3 regions of the Paenibacillus sp. 2KB_20 genome follow, and region 1 is predicted to be linked to each of the others. Evidence: riboswitches for the same ligand, from Rfam matches in the RefSeq annotation. Region 1 holds a riboswitch; each other region holds the start of a gene.
What was found. Region 1 has a riboswitch for ZMP and ZTP ahead of AB4124_RS21835 (bifunctional 5,10-methylenetetrahydrofolate dehydrogenase/5,10-methenyltetrahydrofolate cyclohydrolase). Riboswitches for the same ligand answer to the same signal wherever they lie in the genome.

Region 1 (4,305 bases):
TCTGCACGGAAGGATTGACAATTCGCTGAAGGAGATATAATATCATACCGTATAAATCGTAATTATTACGATTAAGGAATGGAGGAAGTTCAGTAGATGAATAACAACAATAAGATTCCAGTTACAGTACTCAGCGGTTACCTCGGATCAGGCAAAACGACCGTGCTGAATCATGTGCTTCATAATCGTGATGGATTGAAGGTTGCGGTCATTGTGAACGACATGAGCGAAGTGAATATTGACGCGGATTTGGTTCGAGGGGAAGGGAGCCTGTCCCGAACGGATGAGAAGCTGGTCGAAATGTCCAATGGCTGCATCTGCTGCACCCTCCGGGAAGATTTGGTGCAGGAAGTTCAGAAGCTGGCACAAGAAAACCGTTTTGACTATATCCTGATTGAATCGACGGGGATTAGCGAGCCCGTGCCTGTTGCGCAGACCTTTGTTTATCCAGATGAGGTATCCGGTGTACAGCTGTCCGACCTAGCCCGGCTGGATTGCATGGTGACGGTTGTAGACGCGAACCGATTCTGGAAAGACTTCTCTTCGGGCCAAAGCCTGCTCGATCGGAAGGAAGCGCTTGGCGAAGAGGATACACGGGAAGTCGTGGATCTGTTGATCGACCAGGTTGAGACGTGTGATGTGCTGCTGTTGAACAAATGTGATCTGGTAAGCGATGACGAATTGGCCAAGGTGGAAGGCATACTTCATAAGCTTCAGCCAAGCGCCAAAATCATACGTACCGTGAAAGGACAAGTCGCTCCTGCAGAAATTCTGAATACCGGTTTATTCGATTTTGAGAAAGCCAGTCAGTCCCCCGGCTGGATTCAGGAGCTTCAGAAGGAAGAGCATGTACCGGAAACGGATGAATACGGCATCAGCTCTTTTGTTTATCGGAGAAGAAGACCGTTTCATCCGGAACGGCTGGCAGCATTCATGAGTTATTGGCCGGAAGAGGTCGTACGCGCGAAAGGGATCGCTTGGCTGGCAGTGCTTGAGGATGTTGCGGCAAGTCTAAGTCAAGCGGGTCCTTCGATTCAGTTCGGGCCAGCTGGATATTGGGTGGCTGCTTTAACCGAACAGGAACAGCAGGAGCTGATTCTGAGTGAGCCGGATGTGCAGCGAAAATGGGATGCCGTCTGGGGGGATCGGATGACCGAGCTCGTGATGATCGGGATTGGGATGGAACAGTCACTAATCGAGCAGGAGCTGGACGATTGTCTGTTGACCGATCAGGAAATGCAGCTGGATTGGTCGACGTTTAACAATCCGCTGCCATGGATGGCCATCGAAGAGCTATCACTGTAAGGTTATATTTTTTTGATTAAAATTAATCGTAATAATTACGAATGGATAAAGAGCCACTTGAGGGCTTTACAGGTTTTCTAGAATATAATCCCCTTTGCGTAGACAGTGCTGAAGAAGAGCGCTACAGTTTACTTAAGGGGATTTTTGTCATGGAAAAGTTCAAAAGAAGAATACGAAAGAAGCAGGGGAATATGCAGAAATTCATCATTTAAAAACTCAATTGCAGGAAAAGTTATTACCCTGTTTAGAAAGCGCCCTTCAGAAGGACCGGGTTTTAAAAAATCATTTAATGATGTGGTCAATCTATTTATCTGTCCAGAACTTATACCTATCAAGTCCAGAGCACCTGTTTTGTATTTGTTGTATAATAGGAAGAATAGGAAGAAGATTCCCAATTCATGTTTCGATGATAGCTTTAACGTATTTCAGAATGTAATGCTGACGCATGAGCAACATCAATCAGGAGGACAAGGTAATGGCAAAAGCAAAGGTTCCAAAGAGACCCACTAGAGATGAGTTTGTACTGGAAGAACTCGGAAATCAGCTTACCGAAGCTTACCAGGAGGAATCGGTTATCGTGCTGACGGTCTGGGGAAGGGAAGAGGCGGTCCGCGGGCAAATCGATCAAATGGACTCCCGAACAGGGAAGGTACATATGAAACAGAATGGCGTTATTACGAAGGTTCCTTTTATGGACATTATGGAAGTGAATTATCCGAGAGACTAATCAGAATCATGTGTGCTTCCCGCAAATGAATCAAAGAGATTGTGATTTAAAGCGGTCGGCTTCATACCCGGTAGCGCGATGTCCAAAGTCGTGGTATATTAAAAAAAGTTATCTATGTGTTACTGGCGTAGCTTGGGGTACCAAGAGGGAGCACATAGGATCATATGCCGTACGCCTGGGCAAGAGGTAAGGAGACGATCAGTCGCCTTGCCTCTTTATGTTTTTTAATACAATGGCGAAGGAGCGGATTAGTATGAGTAAGGAACCCGTAATTTTAGATGGAAAAAAGGTATCCGACGATATCAAGGCCAAGCTGGCTGTAAAGGTACAGGAATTGAAGTTGCAGGGGGTAACGCCTTGTCTGGCAACGATTCTGGTTGGCGATGATCCTGCTTCGGCGACCTATGTGCGGATGAAGGGAAGTGCTTGCGAGCGGCTTGGCATCATATCCAAAAAAGTGGTACTGGAGACATCGACAACGACCGAGGAGCTGATTGCCGCGATCCAAGAGCTGAACGAGGATCCGAATGTCCACGGTATTCTGCTGCAGCATCCGGTACCGCATCATATCGATGAACGGGCAGCCTTTGATGCCATTGACATTAAAAAAGACGTGGATGGAGTAACCACGCTCGGTTTCTCGCAGAATGCGTTTGGTTTTGCCGATTATCCGTCTTGTACGCCTGCTGCGATTATTGCGATTATGGATTATTATGATCTGCCGATCGAAGGGAAGCATGCCGTGGTGGTCGGACGCAGTCCGATTCTGGGTAAGCCGGTATCGATGATGCTGCTTAATCGCAATGCTACCGTTACGATCTGCCACTCGAGAACGAAGAACCTTGGGGAGATTGTGTCCCAGGGAGATATCGTGGTTGCGGCCGTAGGCAAGCCTAATTTCATTCAAGGGGACTGGATCAAGCCGGGAGCCGTCGTATTGGATGCCGGCTATAATCCAGGCAATATCGGCGACTGCGATTATGAAGCCTGCGCGAAGGTGGCATCCGCGATTACACCGGTACCTGCCGGTGTAGGCCCCGTTACGATTGCTACATTGCTGAAGCATACCGTTGAATCGGCTGAGCGAACCGTGCAAGGTTAACAGTAACCATGTAAAAACGGGATAAGGCACGGTCCATTTGCGCGTCCCGAAAGGGGATTTGCATGGAGAATCCCCCTTTGAATCGCTTCGTTCCTCGCTAGAGTCTGGAACGCAGAAAAGTATTGCCCATCAAATGCTCGGGGTGGAGTCTGCATTTCACGGATCCCTGGACGTCATGGTATAGTTAGGAAAAAGCAAAATCGAAGGGGAGAGATTCATGCACAAACAACTCATTTCCAGTTGTGTGGCGGAGCAAGGAGCTGTGGAGGATAATCTGTTCGTTGCAGCGCCGCAAGCGGCTCCCGGGAGCACCGAATGAAGAACACGATTGCAGATATTGCCAAAAAAGCCGGAGTTGCCAAAAGCACGGTCTCCCGTTTCTTAAACGGAGGTTCTGTCAGTAATGCAACACGCCGTAAGATAGAGCTGGTCATTCAGGAAACCGGTTATATTCCGAATTCGTTTGCACAGAGCTTGAAAGCGAAAAAAACCAGCATGATCGGCACCATTGTGCCGCGTCTGGATTCATTCTCAGCATCGCAGACCGTTGCCGGCATGGATGAAGAATTAAGGAAACACGGTTATCAGCTTCTCATTATTAATGCGAGCCAGGACTTATCCAGGGAGATTGAAGCGCTGTATGATCTCGCCAGACAAAAAATATCTGGCATTATTTTATTCGCCACTCAGGTGACGGAAACGCATCTTGCAGCGATTAAAGAGATCGGCATCCCCGTCATCCTGCTCGGACAACAGCATAAGGATGTCCACAGCATGATATATAACGACTATGCCGCAGGTTATGACATGGGCCGATATGTGCTGTCCATGGGACACCGTCATATATCTTATATCGGCGTGACGGAAAAAGACGTTGCTGTCGGAGTTCAGCGGAAGGAAGGGTTTCTGAAGGCGTTAAGCGAGTATGACGAGGTGGAGGCGGTTCTCTATGAGAGTGGGTTTAAGATGTCGGATGGTGTAAAGACCGCATTGTCCATTTTTGAGTTGAACCGAACGCTGCCAACTGCAATGGTCTGCGCTACCGACAACATCGCGTTAGGCGTTATGAAAGCGGCTCATATGAAGGGCATCCAGATCCCCAACGAACTCTCCGTTACCGGATTTGGCGGATACGACGTTACCGAGGTAATTCATCCCGGATTGACAACGG
Region 2 (4,305 bases), on a different contig from region 1:
CGGTTGGGATAAAGCTCTGCCCCAGTCCCTGCAGCGTGAAGCGGTAGATGAACAACAGCGACAGCAGCAAATAGGTGCTGCCGTTCGATAAGAAATACAGCCTGCTAAGGGACAGCAATTCTTCCTCTCCTTGACCGACAAAGAGGCTGACGGCTGCAGGACCCGCAAATATAACCAGCAAGCCCACGGCGAGGCTGAAGGATCCCGAGACCCATATGCATTGTTTAACTCCAAGCTTGATTCGGTTTATGCGATTCGCTCCGAAGTTCTGGGCAGCAAAAGTCGCCATCGTAATGCCAAAGGAACTCATGGGTTGCGTAGCAAGCATGTCAATCTTCTGAGCTGCCGTATAGGCGGCTACGGCCGTTGCCCCAAGACCGTTAAGCGTAATCTGTAGAATGATGGCTCCGATCGCTATGATGGAGGCTTGGAAGCCCATCGGGAAACCGACCCACATATGCTTGCGTATAAATGTCCAATCGATGGACCAATCGGCATTCTTGAACTGCAGAAGCGGAACCTTTTTGTGAATGTATAATAAGCAGAGCAGGCAGGAGAACAGCTGCGATACCACCGTGGCAAGGCCTGCTCCGGCTACGCCCATCTTGAATATAAGAATAAACAACAGATCGAGTACGATGTTCAGAATGCTTGCGACCACCAAGAAGAGAAGCGGCGTCCGGCTGTCCCCAAGTGCTCTGAGCAGGTTAGCCAGCAAGTTGAACAGAACGGCTGCGCCAACACCCCAGTTAATGACGATTAAATACGAATAAGCATCATCCAAGATTTCTGCCGGCGTGTTCATCATGACGAGAACAGGCCTCGTGAATATAACACTCACAATGGTAAGGAAAACCGTGAATATAAGACTAATCCATATACTTGTTCCCACGCTTTTTCGAACGCCCGCGATATCCTTAGCGCCAAAGCGCTGCGCCGTTATGATGGACAAACCTGCCGTCAAGCCTTGGGCAAAGCCAATAACAAAAAACAATATACTGCCTGTCGAGCCCACAGCCGCAAGTGCGTTCACACCAATAGTACGACCCACGATCAGGGTATCCGCCATATTATAAAATTGTTGAAAAATATTTCCGATCAAAAGCGGGATCGTAAACATGATAATCAGCTTGATCGGACTTCCTTGCGTCATGTCTCTCATGTAGATTCTCCTATGCCGTCTTATACGTTCCTCTTTATATTTATTTGATATTATGACGTTACAAGCCTTGCCTATATAGCATCGCCTTGAAAACATTATAATGGGTGAGGGTCGTTTGTATTCTTGTGTATCTTATCATGAAAGAACATAAATTACTGCATATTTATCATCAAAACTAAAACAAGAACAGGTTATCAGCATTTGAACCGTTCGTAGCCGATTTTGATCCATGATCTTTCCATAACAGAAGAGGCCAACCGGTTATTCCGGTTGACCTTTTCAACATAATATAATGAGCTATATCAATGGAATCCCGATGATTTATGCTTCTTCAACAGCAAGCTTATCCAAAGCCAGCTTCGCACGCGAACGGGCTTCCTCCACTGTGCCGGCGGTTGACAACGCAACTGCGATCCGTCTTCCGATCTTGGTCACCGGTTTCCCAAAAATGCGCAGCTGCGTATTCGGAACAGCCAGTGCTTGCTCGGCGCCGGTAACTGTATAATTCTCCAGCTCTCTCGCCGCTTTTAGCGGACGGCTGGCTCCCGGCGTTATCAATTCGATCTCCGGGATCGGAAACCCAAGAATGGCACGGACGTGAAGCGCGAATTCAGATAAATTTTGCGTGACCAGTGTAACCAACCCGGTATCATGCGGTCGCGGAGACACCTCGCTAAAATACACTTTATCCTCAGTCAGGAACAATTCAACCCCAAACAATCCATAACCGCCAAGCTCATCGGTAATCTTCCTTGCAATATATTTAGCTTCCTCGATTTGCTCTTCCGACATATTGTGTGGCTGCCAGGATTCGATATAGTCCCCGCTCTCCTGAATATGTCCGATTGGCGCACAGAAGCTTGTTCCATTGACGGAACGAACGGTCAGAAGCGTGATCTCCGACTGGAATATAATGAATTCCTCAATGATCACTCTTCCGTTCTGCACACGGCCGCCCTCCATGGCGATGTTCCAGCAGGACTCGATATCTCCTTCGCAGCGGCATACGCTCTGGCCTTTACCTGAGGAGCTCATCAGAGGTTTAATTACACATGGAAACCCCATGTCCAGAACAGCCTGTTTAAACTCCTCATAAGTATCGGCAAATCGATAGCCCGCAGTAGGCAGCCCTAACTCCTCTGAAGCTAACCGGCGAATCCCTTCTCGGTCCATCGTAAGCTTTGCAGCTCTGGCAGTAGGAATGACCCGGTACCCCTCTTCCTCCAGCTTAACCAGTTCCGAGGTAGCCAGCGCCTCGATCTCAGGTACGATCAGGTCCGGCTTCTCCTGCTCAATGATTGCGCGCAGTTTCTCCCCATCCAACATATCGATGACATGGCTATGATCGGCAACATGCATGGCAGGAGCGTCGGCATAACGATCGACGGCTATGGTTTCCACACCCAGTCTCTGTGCCTCAATCACGACTTCTTTTCCCAGTTCTCCCGAACCTAGCAGCAGTATTTTTTTCGTTTTTAACATCGTTGTTTTATCCCCTTTTCGTAGTTTCAGAGACTTATAGAATCAGAAATAATAAAGAGGTAAGGGAAATAAGCTTCCCTTACCTCTGCCCAGGCGTACGGCCGTCGTCATCTATGTGCTCCCTCATGGTCCCCCATGCTGCGCCAGTCACACATAAACCTATACATTGTTATTTAAATCATACTGAATCTTCCCGTTAATTGCAATATCACCATTAGGCGACATTAGGATTTAGACTTCAGCATATCGATCGCATCCTTCAGCGATTGAGAAAACCACTTCTTGGGGTGAATAACCAACTGAATGTCCAGTCGAATGTCGGAATGCGCAAAGGGAAGAATCGCAAGCTCACCACGTTTGATTTCCTCCTCTGCTACCATTTTCGGCAATAATGAGATGCCCGTACCGGACATCACATATCTCTTGATTGCCTCCGGATTGCCCAATTCCAGGCCTATTCGCATTGGAACTCCGCTAGCACGCAGCACCTTTTCCAACATCATGCGGTAATTACAACTATCCTCGGGCATAATCCATTCGGCATCAGCCAGGTGTTCCAGCTCTATGACAGGTTTAACAAGAAGCGGATGATTCGGATGGGCAATCAGCAGAAGGGGCTCTTCCCGAATGGCGATCCAATTCAAGGAGGAATCCTCTGGTTTTCTATCCAAAATAAGACCGAGATCATACTCGCCCTCTCTCACCTTACTGATAATGCTATCTTCACGATCCGGTTGTATGCGGATGACAAGATCTTCATGCCTTTGTTTCAGCTGGTGAATGACGGACGGAAGAAAATAAGCTGCCAGCGAGTCTATCGTTCCGATCGATAAGGTGCCTCCACCTTGCTTGGTCAGCTTTTCCTTCGACTGCTGAAACAGATCCAGCATTTGAACGGCATACTTAAACAGCTCCTCACCGGACTTCGTCAGGCGCAAGCCTCTGCCATACCGCTCAAACAGCTTGACGCCATATTCCTTCTCCAGCTTCTGAATCTGGGTGGTTACGCTGGATTGAGCATAACCCAACTCATTCGCGGCTTTCGTAAAACTCTGGCGAATCGCAACCTCCCTGAAGGTTTGCAGGTAGATGAGTTCCATCGCTATCTCCTTATCAATAATATTGATAGTAATTATCTATTATTATAGATAACTCCGATCTTAATTCCCATGTTAAAGTATAGCCATCACACATGAATTGGAGGAAAGGTTATGTTGAGTCAGCAAGAACTGCATGGCATTTTTGTTCCTGTGATCACTCCCTTTTTACAGGATTACGAACTGGATCTTCCTTCTTATCGTCATTATTTGAAGAGTTTGTTATCCTACGATATTCAGGGATTGGTCATCAACGGAACGACCGGTGAAGCGCCGACCGTAGCTTGGGAGGAAGTCGTGCAGGTTGTGGAGGAAACGCGGGGGAGTCTGGGCGGACGGCTATTGCCGCTCATCATTGGTACCGGTACGAACGATACGGTATCCAGCATAAAGCGAACGGAACTGGCAGGCCATATCGGTGCTGATGCGGTATTGGTCGTCACGCCGTATTACAGTCGCCCTTCGATCGATGGCATTCTGCAGCATTTCCGAAGGGTGGCCGAGGTTGGGATCCCGGTAATTCTGTACGAAGTTCCATCGCGTACTGGAATCCGGTTACCGGTT
Region 3 (4,305 bases), on a different contig from region 1:
TCTGCGGAGGAGACTGTGATTAATATTTCATTTCAGCATAGAGAGGGTATTGATCTGTAAGCTCAGCCACCAAACGACCTGCGTTTTCAAGCGTTGCCTCGTCTTTCGGCTGCTTCAATGTCATGGCAATAATTTTCGCGATTTTCACCATCGCCTGCTCATCCATACCGCGGGAAGTAACCGCAGGGGTACCGATACGGATACCGCTCGTTACGAACGGGCTGGTTGGATCAAACGGGATGGCATTCTTGTTCACGGTAATCCCGATGGAGTCCAGAACTTTCTCCGCGTCTTTACCGGTGATGTCCAGATTGCGGGTATCCACCAGCATCAGGTGGTTATCGGTTCCGCCGGATACGATATTCAAGCCTTCCTCGATCAGAGTATCTGCCAGCACTTTCGCGTTCTTCACGACATTCTCTGCATACGTCTTGAAGGACGGATCCAATGCTTCGCCAAGCGCAACGGCCTTGGAAGCAATAACATGCATGAGCGGGCCGCCTTGGGAGCCGGGGAATACCGCTTTGTCGATCGCTTGCGCCCAAGCTTTTTTGCACAGAATCATACCGCCGCGAGGTCCGCGAAGCGTCTTATGCGTCGTTGTCGTTACAAAATGGGCATGCGGAACCGGATTCGGATGAAGACCTGCCGCAACAAGACCGGCAATATGAGCCATATCAACCATGAACAACGCGCCAACGTCGTTCGCGATGGCAGCAAGCCGTTCAAAATCAATGATGCGAGGATAGGCACTTGCGCCCGCTACGATCAGACGAGGGCGATGCTTGAATGCCGCTTTGCGAACTTCGTCGTAATCGATCAGGAACGTATCTTCTTGCACGCCGTAGGCAACAAAGTTGTACAGAAGTCCGGAAGCGTTAACCGGGCTTCCGTGAGTCAAATGGCCGCCATGAGCCAGGTTCATGCCGAGCACGGTATCTCCAGGCTTCAGGGCTGCCAAATATACCGCCATGTTCGCTTGGGCACCGGAGTGCGGCTGAACGTTGGCATGCTCGGCTCCGAACAGTTCTTTGGCGCGGTCACGGGCGATGTCTTCCACGATATCCACACGCTCACAGCCACCGTAATAGCGTTTGCCAGGGTAGCCTTCCGCATATTTATTCGTCAGCACCGTCCCCATTGCTTCCATAACCGCTTCGCTAACAATATTCTCAGAGGCAATCAGCTCAATGTTGCTGCGCTGACGCTTCAGCTCCAAATCCATCGCTTCCAATACAGCCGGGTCACTCTTCCGCAAATGTTCCATCATGTTCATATCCTCCCATAATCAATCGTTATTTTTTCTTGCAAAGTCAATACTACAAGTTGTCATAATTAAAAAAGCGAGTTCTCATTTGAATCAATCGCATAGTGTGGAATCATCCCTCTGCTCGAGCCGATACACCGCACGTTCTCCGCCAATCAGCTTCGGACGGGTATAAGCCGCGGTTACGCGCGCCTCGCCGATATAACGCTCGGTATGTCTGAACGGAACCGCCACTCGCCGCAAATGCATGCCGATCAGCGTCTCGCCGATATCAACTCCGGCATGTGCTTCAATCGATTCCGCAAGACAAGGCTCCTTCATGCTGCGGTAAGCCGCGGAGGCCATCGACCCTCCCGCTCCCGGAATGGGAACAGCCGCCACTTCCGTCAAGCCCAGCCGCTCGAGCAGCTCGCGTTCCATGACAAGCGCACGGTTCAGATGCTCACAGCATTGATAAGCCACCGCGAAACCGAATTCCGCTTGAACCTCGGCAATGCCCTGAAGGAGCTGCTGCGCCGTTTCAAGAGCGCCGCCTGTGCCGATCCGGCGTCCGACCACTTCACTGGTGCTGGCTCCGATGACCAGCACTTTACCGGGTCCTAACACGGCCGCTTCGGCCAGTTCGCGGACCATACGCGCTGTCTGTTCGTTCAAGGAAACCTTGGAGATATCCGTCATGTCACAGTCCTCCCGATGATTTTTTTCACAGAAGATGCTTCATTCCCATATCACGATAGCCGCAGCCGTAAATTACGCGTTCACTTATCGCGACTCATTCTTCAGGTAACGCTCCTCGATGGCCTTGATCTTGTTCACACGGCCGATATGGCGCTCGCCATGACTGAAATCCGTTGTCAGCCATGCGCTGACGATTTCAGCAGCAAGTCCGGGACCGACGACACGCTCACCCAGCGCAATCACGTTGCTGTCGTTATGCTCTCTCGTTGCTTTGGCCGAGAACACATCATGTGTCAACGCGCAGCGAATGCCCGGCACCTTGTTGGCCGCAATGCTCATGCCGATCCCCGTACCGCAGATCAGAATGCCGCGATCCGCTTCACCCGAGACTACCTTCTCGCACACAGGAAGGGCATAATCGGGATAATCCACGGAATCGGAACAGCCGCAGCCCAGATCCTCCACCTCGTGTCCAAGACCCCGAATGACTTCCACGATCTCCTCTTTCAGACGAATGCCGGCATGATCCGTACCCAATGCAATTTTCATCTATGAAAAACCCCCTCGTATGTTCGCTTTTGCGCTTTAGCTTGTTTCATTATAACCCAAATCGGGCGCAAAAGACGAAAAAAGAGCAGTCGGCGCACGTATTGTGCTCCAATTGCTCTTTGCCCAGGCGACCGGCCGTATATTCCGATGCTCCATCGTGGTTTCATCCACTTCGTCGCCAGTTACACCGGATCATTGTTTTTCAACTTCATCTTAAAGCAATACCATGTGAAAGGCAAGTGGCTTTTTAGCCCAATGGTAGGCTTCATATTGTTCAAAGCAAGGCTTAGTTATGCCGATCCGTCTCCAGCTTGTCCAAGAGACGGAACAACGCCGTCCGAATCTCTGCAGCCGTCGCTTCATATTCCTCCCGCGAGCCTCCAAAAGGATCGGAGATATCGAAGCTCGGAATGCGCTGGCGCAGCTCGATCAGACGCTCCCGGTCACGGTCGCTGACGTCGCGGCCCAGCGATCTGGCCAGCTCAAGCGCCGCATACAGACTATCCTGCTCTCGCAGATCATCCAGCACCTGTCGGTCATCCTCAACAAACTCTTTCAGCGTATGCATCTTGTCTGCGGCGTGCGGGAACTGCCTTATAGCATACTGCTTATGCGACTGGGTCAACGTCAGGATCAAGTCTGACCACTCCACCAGATTCGCAGTCAATGGTTTGGACACCAAGCGTTCTTGGATATCCTGGTCTCGTAGTATGGACTCCGCATGATGGGACACCGGCATTCCATCCACGGCCGAGACACCGGCGGACTTCGTTTCCAGCGGGATGCCCCGTTGTTTGGCAAGCTTGCGCAGCATGCCTTCAGCCATTGGACTGCGGCAGGTATTTCCCGTGCAGACAAACAGTATATTTTTCACGGTCCCGTTCCTCCCGTTAGTAGGTTCTTTGGGGTTATTGTAACAAATATAACGTCAAAAGATAAACATGACACCAAATATAACCAAAATGAGCCCACCCAGCATTTCACCGTACTCCCCCAGTTTATTGCTTACCTGACGGCCAAGCAGCAAACCGAGAATGGACAGCAAACCGCCCACGATCCCGAAGGAGATCACGATCAACAGTACATCATCCACAAACATCCCGAGTGAAACGCCTACCGAGAAGGAATCGATGCTGACGCTAAGCGAAAACAGCAGCATGCCTAAAAATGCGGTAGGATGTATTCGCTGTCCTTCTCCGCCCCGCCAGGCGTTATACATCATATGCCCGCCGAGAAGAAGCAGCAGTCCGCCGGCCGCAAGCCCTGTGACGTGACCCAGTAACATGCCTACATAGCGGCCGGCAAATAAGCCCAGCAGCGGCATCAACATATGAAACAACGCGATCATGAAACTGATGCCCAGCATATGGCCTAAGCGCATACCGCTTCTCATTCCGACTCCGATTCCAAGCGAAAATGCGTCTAGCCCGAGTGCAACCGCCATCAGCAGAATCGCCGCAAGCTGTCCCGATTGGACAGACGCCTCCAGCATGCCCATTCCCCCAAGTCCCATGGTCTTGTACACCATATGCGGACAAGGGGTAAATGATGCCAAAAGCGTTCATTCAGCAGCTCAATTCACATCGATGATGTGGTGTCCCGCGGCCTTCAACAGCCGGTTCATGACGGCTGCCCCGAGGCCTTGCTCCGGGCACGCTTCGGCCAGAATGAAGGTCGCGCCTTCGTCATCGAATCGGCGCAGGCCGGCGTACAGCCGGCGGGCCGCTTCCTCCGGCGCGGCCAGGCTGCCGAGCGAGACGGCAACGTCCGCGTGGTAGTGACCGATGTGCTCGTCGAATGACAGCACGCCG

Region 2: another riboswitch for ZMP and ZTP. It lies ahead of purT (phosphoribosylglycinamide formyltransferase 2); the one in region 1 lies ahead of AB4124_RS21835 (bifunctional 5,10-methylenetetrahydrofolate dehydrogenase/5,10-methenyltetrahydrofolate cyclohydrolase).
Region 3: another riboswitch for ZMP and ZTP. It lies ahead of rpiB (ribose 5-phosphate isomerase B); the one in region 1 lies ahead of AB4124_RS21835 (bifunctional 5,10-methylenetetrahydrofolate dehydrogenase/5,10-methenyltetrahydrofolate cyclohydrolase).

The regions. Positions count from the first base shown of each region.
Region 1 covers NZ_JBFRHH010000007.1:622,130-626,434, forward strand. Annotated here, with positions in the region: gene AB4124_RS21825 (GTP-binding protein) at 97-1,305, shown strand; gene AB4124_RS21830 (YolD-like family protein) at 1,781-2,032, shown strand; ZMP/ZTP riboswitch at 2,141-2,220, shown strand; gene AB4124_RS21835 (bifunctional 5,10-methylenetetrahydrofolate dehydrogenase/5,10-methenyltetrahydrofolate cyclohydrolase) at 2,286-3,134, shown strand; gene AB4124_RS21840 (LacI family DNA-binding transcriptional regulator) at 3,450-4,305, shown strand, end outside.
Region 2 covers NZ_JBFRHH010000017.1:71,324-75,628, reverse strand. Annotated here, with positions in the region: gene AB4124_RS30125 (MATE family efflux transporter) at 1-1,162, opposite strand, end outside; gene purT (phosphoribosylglycinamide formyltransferase 2) at 1,484-2,644, opposite strand; ZMP/ZTP riboswitch at 2,725-2,805, opposite strand; gene AB4124_RS30115 (LysR family transcriptional regulator) at 2,869-3,744, opposite strand; gene dapA (4-hydroxy-tetrahydrodipicolinate synthase) at 3,856-4,305, shown strand, end outside.
Region 3 covers NZ_JBFRHH010000004.1:133,705-138,009, forward strand. Annotated here, with positions in the region: gene glyA (serine hydroxymethyltransferase) at 20-1,270, opposite strand; gene AB4124_RS12810 (TIGR01440 family protein) at 1,361-1,945, opposite strand; gene rpiB (ribose 5-phosphate isomerase B) at 2,030-2,494, opposite strand; ZMP/ZTP riboswitch at 2,609-2,690, opposite strand; gene AB4124_RS12820 (low molecular weight protein arginine phosphatase) at 2,781-3,368, opposite strand; gene AB4124_RS12825 (manganese efflux pump MntP family protein) at 3,423-3,986, opposite strand; gene AB4124_RS12830 (L-threonylcarbamoyladenylate synthase) at 4,068-4,305, opposite strand, start outside.